Regions from separate parts of the Streptomyces sp. NBC_00076 genome, predicted to be linked through region 2. Evidence: predicted binding sites of a transcription regulator. Region 2 holds the regulator's gene; the other holds the start of a gene.
What was found. The regulator HrcA, encoded in region 2, represses chaperone genes, less so after heat shock. The targets are predictions, from matches to a motif close to TTNGCACTCNGNNNNNCNGAGTGCNAA.
Positions count from the first base shown of each region.

Region 1: the regulator HrcA is predicted to act here: its motif matches at 2,143-2,169, upstream of groL (chaperonin GroEL).

Region 1 covers NZ_CP108242.1:4,838,505-4,842,920, reverse strand. Annotated here, with positions in the region: gene thrC (threonine synthase) at 1-820, shown strand, start outside; gene OHA64_RS21835 (MoaD/ThiS family protein) at 934-1,209, shown strand; gene OHA64_RS21830 (cold-shock protein) at 1,640-1,846, shown strand; gene groL (chaperonin GroEL) at 2,296-3,921, shown strand; gene OHA64_RS21820 (NADH:flavin oxidoreductase) at 4,069-4,416, shown strand, end outside.
Region 2 covers NZ_CP108242.1:3,627,934-3,632,349, forward strand. Annotated here, with positions in the region: gene OHA64_RS16545 (nitronate monooxygenase) at 1-1,021, opposite strand, end outside; gene dnaJ (molecular chaperone DnaJ) at 1,180-2,316, opposite strand; gene hrcA (heat-inducible transcriptional repressor HrcA) at 2,317-3,333, opposite strand; gene OHA64_RS16560 (MBL fold metallo-hydrolase) at 3,504-4,235, shown strand; gene OHA64_RS16565 (DUF3097 domain-containing protein) at 4,279-4,416, shown strand, end outside.

The DNA of each region.
Region 1 (4,416 bases), 1.2 Mb from region 2:
CGGTGCGGTGGGCGCCGCCGCCGCCCGGGCCGGCTTCCGTTCCTGCGTGTTCATCCCGCACGACCTGGAGCAGGGCAAGGTCGTCATGGCCGCCGTCTACGGCGGAGAGCTCGTCGGCATCGAGGGCAACTACGACGACGTGAACCGTTTCTGCTCCGAGCTGATCGGCGACCCGGCCGGCGAGGGCTGGGGCTTCGTCAACGTCAACCTGCGGCCGTACTACGCCGAGGGCTCCAAGACGCTGGCGTACGAGATCTGCGAGCAGCTCGGCTGGCAGCTCCCGGACCAGCTGGTCGTGCCGATCGCCTCCGGCTCGCAGCTCACGAAGATCGACAAGGGTCTGAAGGAGCTCATCGAGCTCGGGCTCGTCGAGGACAAGCCGTACAAGATCTTCGGTGCGCAGGCCGAGGGCTGCTCGCCGGTGTCCGTCGCCTACAAGGCCGGGCACGACGTGGTCCGGCCCCAGAAGCCGAACACCATCGCCAAGTCGCTGGCGATCGGCAACCCGGCCGACGGTCCCTACGTGCTCGACATCGCCCGTCGCACCGGCGGTGCGGTGGAGGACGTGAACGACGAGCAGGTCGTCGACGCGATCAAGCTGCTGGCGCGGACCGAGGGCATCTTCGCGGAGACCGCGGGTGGCGTGACGGTGGGTGTGACGAGGAAGCTGATCGAAAACGGTCTTCTCGACCCGGCCAAGACCACGGTGGTGCTCAACACCGGCGACGGGCTCAAGACGCTGGACGCGGTGGCGGGAACGGGGCTGACCGCGACCATTCGTCCCAACCTGGAGTCGTTCCGTGAGGCCGGGCTCGTCTGAGAGGTAGTCGTCCGTCTGCGGGCCGGTGCGGCCGGTCGCGCCCGCGCGACGGCAGCCGCACATCCCACACAGCCCCGCGCCCTAGGCCAGTAACCCCGACCGGAGGTCACATCGTGAGCGTCAACGTCCGCATCCCCACCATCCTGCGCACCTACACCGGCGGCAAGGCCGAGGTCGCCGCCGAGGGGGGCACCCTCGGCGAGGTCATCGCCGACCTGGAGAAGAACCACACCGGCATCGCCGCGCGCGTTCTCGACGACCAGGGCAAGCTGCGCCGGTTCGTCAACGTGTACGTGAACGACGACGACGTCCGCTTCGAGCAGGGTCTGGAGACCGCGACCCCGGACGGCGCCGGTGTCTCCATCATTCCGGCCGTCGCCGGCGGCTGATCATTACCTTCGGTAACTTCAGTTACCGAGCGTTCATCGAATTGCCCCCTCCGTAAGAGAAGCGGAGGGGGCAATTCAATGTGGTTGAGCGCGGTACAGTTGGGGAAGGCGCCGCCGTTTTACAGGTCGGCAGCCTTGATTTCTTCCTTACGCCCGACAAGATGTAGCCAAAGTGTGCGCCTCTTTCGTGGCTTTTGTGTTCTTTGTGGGGTCCGACTTGCCCCGAATTCAGGTGAATTCTCACCACATTCCGGATCGCTCGCGTCCAGAATTCTCGTCCGATTGACCTGTTGCAGACGGCAGTTGGGCGGATACATTCGGCCGCGGTCGACGCGTTCCGGCGCACGCCCCCAATCATGTGGGGGGTGAGGTCTGACCCGGATCCATGAAGTGTGGATCTGTGCAAGGGCCAGTAATAGGGGAGTTAGGCATGGCTCAGGGCACCGTCAAGTGGTTCAACGCGGAGAAGGGGTACGGCTTCATCGCGGTCGACGGTGGTGCGGATGTTTTCGTCCACTACAGCGCCATCCAGATGGACGGGTACCGCACCCTGGAAGAGGGGCAGCGGGTCGATTTCGAGATCTCACAGGGTCAGAAGGGGCCGCAGGCGGACATGGTTCGTCTGGCGACCGGCTGAATCGCGCCGGGTAAGCAGCGACGTTCTTCTGTTCTTCTTCGAAGGGCTCGCACCTCTCACGGGGTGCGAGCCCTTCGGTGTGTCCGGGTGCGGGCCGGCCGGTGTGTCGGGGTGCTCGCCCGGAGCGTGTCCGGGGCGCGGCGGGCCGCCCTCGGGGCGCGGCCGTCGGACGCTGTTCACCTGCGGATCCTTCCGAGGCGCTTGCGCCCGCCCGTCGCCCGACCACCACCCCTCAACGAGCACTCGCTTCGCGAGTGCGCCTTGCACTCTCGGGGGGCGAGTGCTAATCATTGGCGTTAGCACTCTGAAGGTGAGAGTGACAAGAAGGACCGAGTCGGTGAGGCCCGCAGGCCAGGTGGGGCAAGGAACCACGAGGCATGCGAGCCGTCCGTCGCGGGCGCGGGCGCGGTCCGAAGGAATCACCCCCAGTCCTGGAGGGACCACTTCACATGGCCAAGATCATCGCGTTCGACGAGGAGGCACGGCGCGGCCTCGAGCGCGGCATGAACCAGCTCGCGGACGCCGTCAAGGTGACGCTCGGCCCCAAGGGTCGCAACGTCGTCCTCGAGAAGAAGTGGGGCGCCCCCACGATCACCAACGATGGTGTCTCCATCGCCAAGGAGATCGAGCTCGAGGACCCTTACGAGAAGATCGGCGCCGAGCTGGTCAAGGAAGTCGCCAAGAAGACGGACGACGTCGCCGGTGACGGTACGACCACGGCGACCGTTCTCGCCCAGGCCCTGGTCAAGGAAGGCCTGCGCAACGTAGCCGCCGGCGCCAACCCGATGGCCCTCAAGCGCGGTATCGAGAAGGCCGTCGAGGCCGTCTCCGGTGCCCTCCTCGAGCAGGCCAAGGATGTCGAGACCAAGGAGCAGATCGCCTCCACGGCCTCCATCTCCGCCGCCGACACCCAGATCGGCGAGCTCATCGCCGAGGCCATGGACAAGGTCGGCAAGGAAGGCGTCATCACCGTCGAGGAGTCCCAGACCTTCGGTCTGGAGCTCGAGCTCACCGAGGGTATGCGCTTCGACAAGGGCTACATCTCGGCGTACTTCGCCACCGACATGGAGCGTATGGAGGCGTCGCTCGACGACCCGTACATCCTGATCGCCAACTCCAAGATCGGCTCGGTCAAGGACCTGCTGCCGCTCCTGGAGAAGGTCATGCAGTCGGGCAAGCCGCTGCTGATCATCGCCGAGGACGTCGAGGGCGAGGCCCTGTCGACCCTGGTCGTCAACAAGATCCGTGGCACCTTCAAGTCCGTCGCCGTCAAGGCCCCGGGCTTCGGTGACCGCCGCAAGGCGATGCTGAACGACATCGCCATCCTCACCGGCGGCGAGGTCATCTCCGAGGAGGTCGGTCTCAAGCTCGAGAACACCTCCATCGACCTCCTGGGCAAGGCCCGCAAGGTCGTCATCACCAAGGACGAGACCACCATCGTCGACGGTGCCGGCTCCTCCGACCAGGTCCAGGGCCGGGTCAACCAGATCCGCGCCGAGATCGAGAACAGCGACTCGGACTACGACCGCGAGAAGCTGCAGGAGCGCCTGGCGAAGCTCGCCGGCGGTGTCGCGGTCATCAAGGCCGGTGCCGCCACCGAGGTGGAGCTCAAGGAGCGCAAGCACCGCATCGAGGACGCCGTTCGCAACGCGAAGGCGGCCGTCGAGGAGGGCATCGTCGCCGGTGGTGGCGTGGCCCTGCTGCAGGCCTCCTCGGTCTTCGAGAAGCTGGACCTGGAGGGTGACGAGCTGACCGGCGCCAACGCCGTGAAGCTGGCCCTGGAGGCCCCGCTCAAGCAGATCGCCGTCAACGGTGGTCTCGAGGGTGGCGTCATCGTCGAGAAGGTGCGCAACCTGCCCGTCGGTCACGGCCTGAACGCCGCGACCGGTGAGTACGTCGACATGATCAAGGAAGGCATCATCGACCCGGCGAAGGTGACCCGCTCTGCGCTGCAGAACGCCGCCTCCATCGCCGCGCTCTTCCTGACCACCGAGGCCGTCATCGCCGACAAGCCGGAGAAGGCGGGCGCTGCCCCGGCCGGCGGCGGCATGCCGGGCGGTGACATGGACTTCTGATCGACCTGAGGGTTGATCAACCGTCCTTGACCGAGGGCGGCACTTCCTGGAGACAGGGAGTGCCGCCCTCGGGCGTGTCCGGGGTCACAACATCGGCGGAATGCCAGCGTGGACATGGCGGTTGACGCCTACGCACTGTCCATGCGCATGCACATACCCACCGGTCCAACCCCGAGGAGCCCCCACGTGACCGTCGCCGCCTCCGCCTCCCGTGCGGCCGAAGTCCTGTCCCGGCCCGTCGACCTGGGCGGTCTGACCGTCCCGAACCGCATCGCCATGGCGCCGATGACCCGCGCGTTCTCCCCGGGCGGGATCCCGGGCGCGGACGTGGCGTCGTACTACGCGCGCCGCGCCGCCGCGGGTGTCGGCCTGATCGTCACCGAGGGCACGTACGTCGACCACGCGTCGGCCGGGCAGAGCGACACCATCCCGCGCTTCCACGGCGAGGAGCAGCTCGCGGGCTGGGCGAAGGTCGCCGAGGAGGTGCACGCGGCG
Region 2 (4,416 bases):
CCAGTACCTCGACCAGCTGCCCCGCGGGCAGTTCGCGAGCCATCCGGTGGCCCTGTCCCGCCCACAGCGCCATGCCCTGCGAGTCGCCCGCCTTGGCGGCCGCCTTGCGCAGCGGCGAGGTGAGGTGGTGGATCTCCGGGTAGGCGGCCGGCGCGTACGGACCGTGCTCGCGCAGGAAGCGGTTGACCAGGCCGCGGGCCGGGCGGCCGGAGAAGGCGCGGGTCAGCTCCGTGCGGACGAACAGGGGGTTGGTCAGCGCGTGCTTGTGGACGGCGTTCGCGCCGGACTCGGCGGTGGCGAGGAACGCCGTGCCGAGCTGGGCGGCGGCGGCGCCCGCGGCGAGTACGGCGGCGATCTGGCTGCCGCGCATGATGCCGCCGGCCGCGACGATCGGGATCCGTACCGTCTCGCGGATCTGGGCGACCAGCGACAGCAGTCCGATGCCGGAGCCGTCGGTCTCGGGGACGTCCCGGTGGGTGCCCTGGTGGCCGCCCGCCTCCACGCCCTGCGCGATCACCGCGTCGGCGCCGGCCCGTTCGACCGCGAGGGCCTCCTCGGCGGTGGTCGCGGTGACCAGGGTGAAGGTGCCGGCCCGGCGCAGCGAGTCCAGGACGTCCGGGGCGGGGACGCCGAAGTGGAACGAGACCACCGGTACCGGGTTGTCGAGCAGCACCGCGAGCTTGGCCTCGTAACCGTCGTCGCGGCCACTGTCCTTGTCGCCGAGCTCGGTCTCGTACCAGGTGGCCTCGCCGGCCAGCTGGTGGGCGTAGACGTCGACCGCGGCGGGGTCCGCGTACTCCGGCTGCGGCAGGAAGAGGTTCACGCCGAAGGGGCGGGTGGTGAGGCTCCGCAGCTGCTTGATCTCCTGGTACAGGCCGTCGGCCGTCTTGTACCCGGCAGCGAGGAACCCGAGCCCGCCGGCCTCGCACACGGCGGCGGCGAGCGTCGGTACGGAGACGCCGCCCGCCATGGGGGCCTGCACGATCGGATACGGGAAGAGATCGGTCAGCGCGGAGGACATGACGGCATGTTGTCACGTCCTCCGAACAAGTCCGAATCCGGCCTTCCGCCTGGCACAGGCCGACGGCATCTCCGAACGGCAGGGCCCCGGGCGGTGCCCCGAGGGCCCCTCAGAGGTGCCCTCGACGCCCTTCGGACCCTGCCCGTCGGCGGGCGTCCTCAGCGACCGTTGAACGCGTCTTTCAGTCGTGAGAACAACCCCTGCTGCCCTGGCTGGAACTGCCCCGTCGGGCGCTCCTCGCCCCTCAGCTTGGCGAGTTCGCGCAGCAGCCGTTCCTGTTCGGGGTCGAGCTTGGACGGGGTCTGCACCTCGACGTGCACGATGAGGTCGCCGCGACCGCCGCCGCGCAGGTGCGTGACACCGCGGGCGTGCAGCGGGATCGACTGGCCGGACTGGGTGCCGGGCCGGATGTCGACCTCCTCCAGGCCGTCCAGTGTCTCCAGCGGGACCTTGGTGCCCAGGGAGGCCGCGGTCATCGGGAGGGTGACCGTGCAGTGCAGGTCGTCGCCCCGGCGCTGGAACTGCGAGTGCGGCAGCTCGTGGATCTCGACGTACAGGTCACCGGCGGGACCGCCACCGGGCCCGACCTCGCCCTCGCCCGCCAGCTGGATCCGGGTGCCGTTGTCGACACCGGCGGGGATCTTGACCGTCAGCGTGCGACGGGAGCGGACCCGGCCGTCGCCGGCGCACTCCGGGCACGGCGTCGGGACGACCGTGCCGAAGCCCTGGCACTGCGGGCAGGGGCGCGAGGTCATGACCTGGCCCAGGAAGGACCGCGTCACCTGCGACACCTCACCGCGGCCGCGGCACATGTCACACGTCTGGGCGGTCGTGCCCGGGGCCGCGCCCTCACCACTGCAGGTGGTGCAGACGACCGCCGTGTCGACCTGGATGTCCTTCGTGGTGCCGAAGGCCGCCTCGTCCAGCTCGATCTCCAGCCGGATCATCGCGTCCTGGCCGCGCCGGGTGCGCGAGCGCGGCCCGCGCTGCGACGCCGTACCGAAGAACGCGTCCATGATGTCCGAGAAGTTGCCGAAGCCACCGGCGCCGAAGCCGCCGGCGCCACCGCCGCCCGCCTGCGAGAGCGGGTCGCCGCCGAGGTCGTAGACCTGCTTCTTCTGCGGGTCCGACAGCACCTCGTAAGCGGCGTTGATCTCCTTGAACCGCTCCTGGGTCTTCGGATCGGGGTTGACATCCGGGTGCAGCTCGCGTGCGAGCCGCCGGAAGGCCTTCTTGATCTCTTCCTGCGACGCGTCGCGGCGCACGCCTAGAACGGCGTAGTAGTCCGTGGCCACTTACGACTCCGCCAGGATCTGTCCGACGTACCGTGCCACTGCGCGTACCGCTCCCATCGTTCCCGGGTAATCCATGCGGGTCGGTCCGACCACGCCGAGCTTGGCGACTGCCTCGCCGCCCGAACCGTAACCGACCGAGACCACAGAAGTGGAGTTGAGTCCCTCATAGGCGTTCTCATGACCGATCCGTACGGTCATGCCCGAATCCCCAGCCTCGCCAAGCAACTTGAGGAGCACGACCTGCTCCTCCAGCGCTTCCAGGACGGGTCGGATCGTGAGGGGAAAGTCATGCCCGAAGCGGGTCAGATTGGCGGTGCCGCCGATCATCAGCCGCTCCTCGTTCTCCTCGACGAGTGTCTCCAGGAGGGTGGAGAGCACCGTCGCGACCGTGCCGCGGTCCTCGATGTCGAAGGCCTCCGGCAGGTCTTCCACCAGCTGCGGGACGTCGGTGAAACGACGGCCCGCGATCCGGCTGTTGAGCCGCGCCCGCAGATCCGCGAGCGGACTCTCGCCGAACGGCGCCGGACAGTCGACCATCCGCTGTTCGACCCGCCCGGTGTCCGTGATCAGCACGAGCATCACGCGCGCGGGGGCGAGTGACAGCAGCTCGACGTGACGCACGGTCGAACGGGTCAGCGAGGGGTACTGCACGACGGCGACCTGCCGGGTCAGCTGCGCGAGCAGCCGCACGGTCCGAGCCACGACGTCGTCGAGGTCGACGGCGCCGTCGAGGAAGTTCTGGATGGCGCGCCGTTCTGGCCCGGTCATCGGCTTGACGCCGGCCAGCTTGTCGACGAAAAGCCGGTACCCCTTGTCGGTGGGGATCCGCCCGGCGCTGGTGTGCGGCTGGGCGATGAACCCCTCGTCCTCCAGGGCGGCCATGTCGTTGCGGACCGTCGCCGGGGAGACGCCGAGGTTGTGCCGCTCGGTGAGCGCCTTGGACCCGACGGGTTCCTCGGTGCCGACGTAGTCCTGGACGATGGCGCGCAGCACCTGGAGCCTGCGTTCACTCAGCATCCGCGCACACCTCCAGAAGTCGTCCCCCAGTCCCCTGGGCGCCTGGCCTGGCACTCGCCATATCCGAGTGCCAGAGTTCCCCGGCCAGTGTACGGCCGTGAGGTACGCCCCGGGCAAGGGCGGTCCCACGAGACCGTGCCCGGACGTGCCGCTCTGGTTAGCGTCGCGGTATGACGGTGACTTGGGAAGAGCTGGGATGGGAGCGCCTTGCGGACGGGGTCGGGCGATGCCGGCTCCCCGGCTGGGACTGCACGGTGGGGCTGATCGTCGGCGAGGGCAGCGCCCTGGTGGTCGACGCCGGGTCGAGCCTCCAGGAGGGCGCACGGCTGCGGGCGGGGGCGGAGGAGCTCGCCGGTCACCGTGTGACTCATCTCGCGCTGACACACCCCCACTTCGATCACGTGTTCGGCGCGGCGGCGTTCGCCGGGGTGGAGATGTTCGGCGCGGTCGGCATCGACACGGTGTTCGACGGCCGGTCCGCGCGCGAGGAGCTACGGGCGGACGCGGTGCGCAACGGCCTGGCGGCCTCCGCGGCGGACGAGGCGGTCGACGCCCTGGTGGTGCCCCGGCACCGGGTCTCCGGCGAGTGGACCCTCGACCTGGGCGGCGGCCGGCAGGTCATGCTGGCCAACGTGGGCCCCGGCCACACCGCCCACGACCTCGTGGTCCTGGTGCCGGGCTCGCCGGAGGTGGTCTTCTGCGGTGACCTGGTCGAGGAGTCCGGCGAGCCCCAGGCGGGCCCCGACGCCGTACCGTCGCACTGGCCTGCGGCTTTGGACCGGCTGCTGGAGCTGGGCGGCGAGGACGCGCGGTACGTGCCGGGTCACGGAGCGGTCGTGGACGCGGGGTTCGTGCGGGCGCAGCGGGGCGCGCTGGCGGGGCGCTTCGGCGTGTCGCGGTGACCCGTACGGCCGGACGGCCGAGTTTTCTCCTATCGTCATCCGAATGCGCCAGTACTCTCCGGACCTGACCCCGCCGTGGAAGAAGCCCAAGCCCGCGCCGGAGGTCCCGGCGGAGCCCGGCCTGGTGGTCGAGGAGCCGGGGTCGGGTTTCTGCGGTGCGGTGATCCGCTGCGAGGCGGGC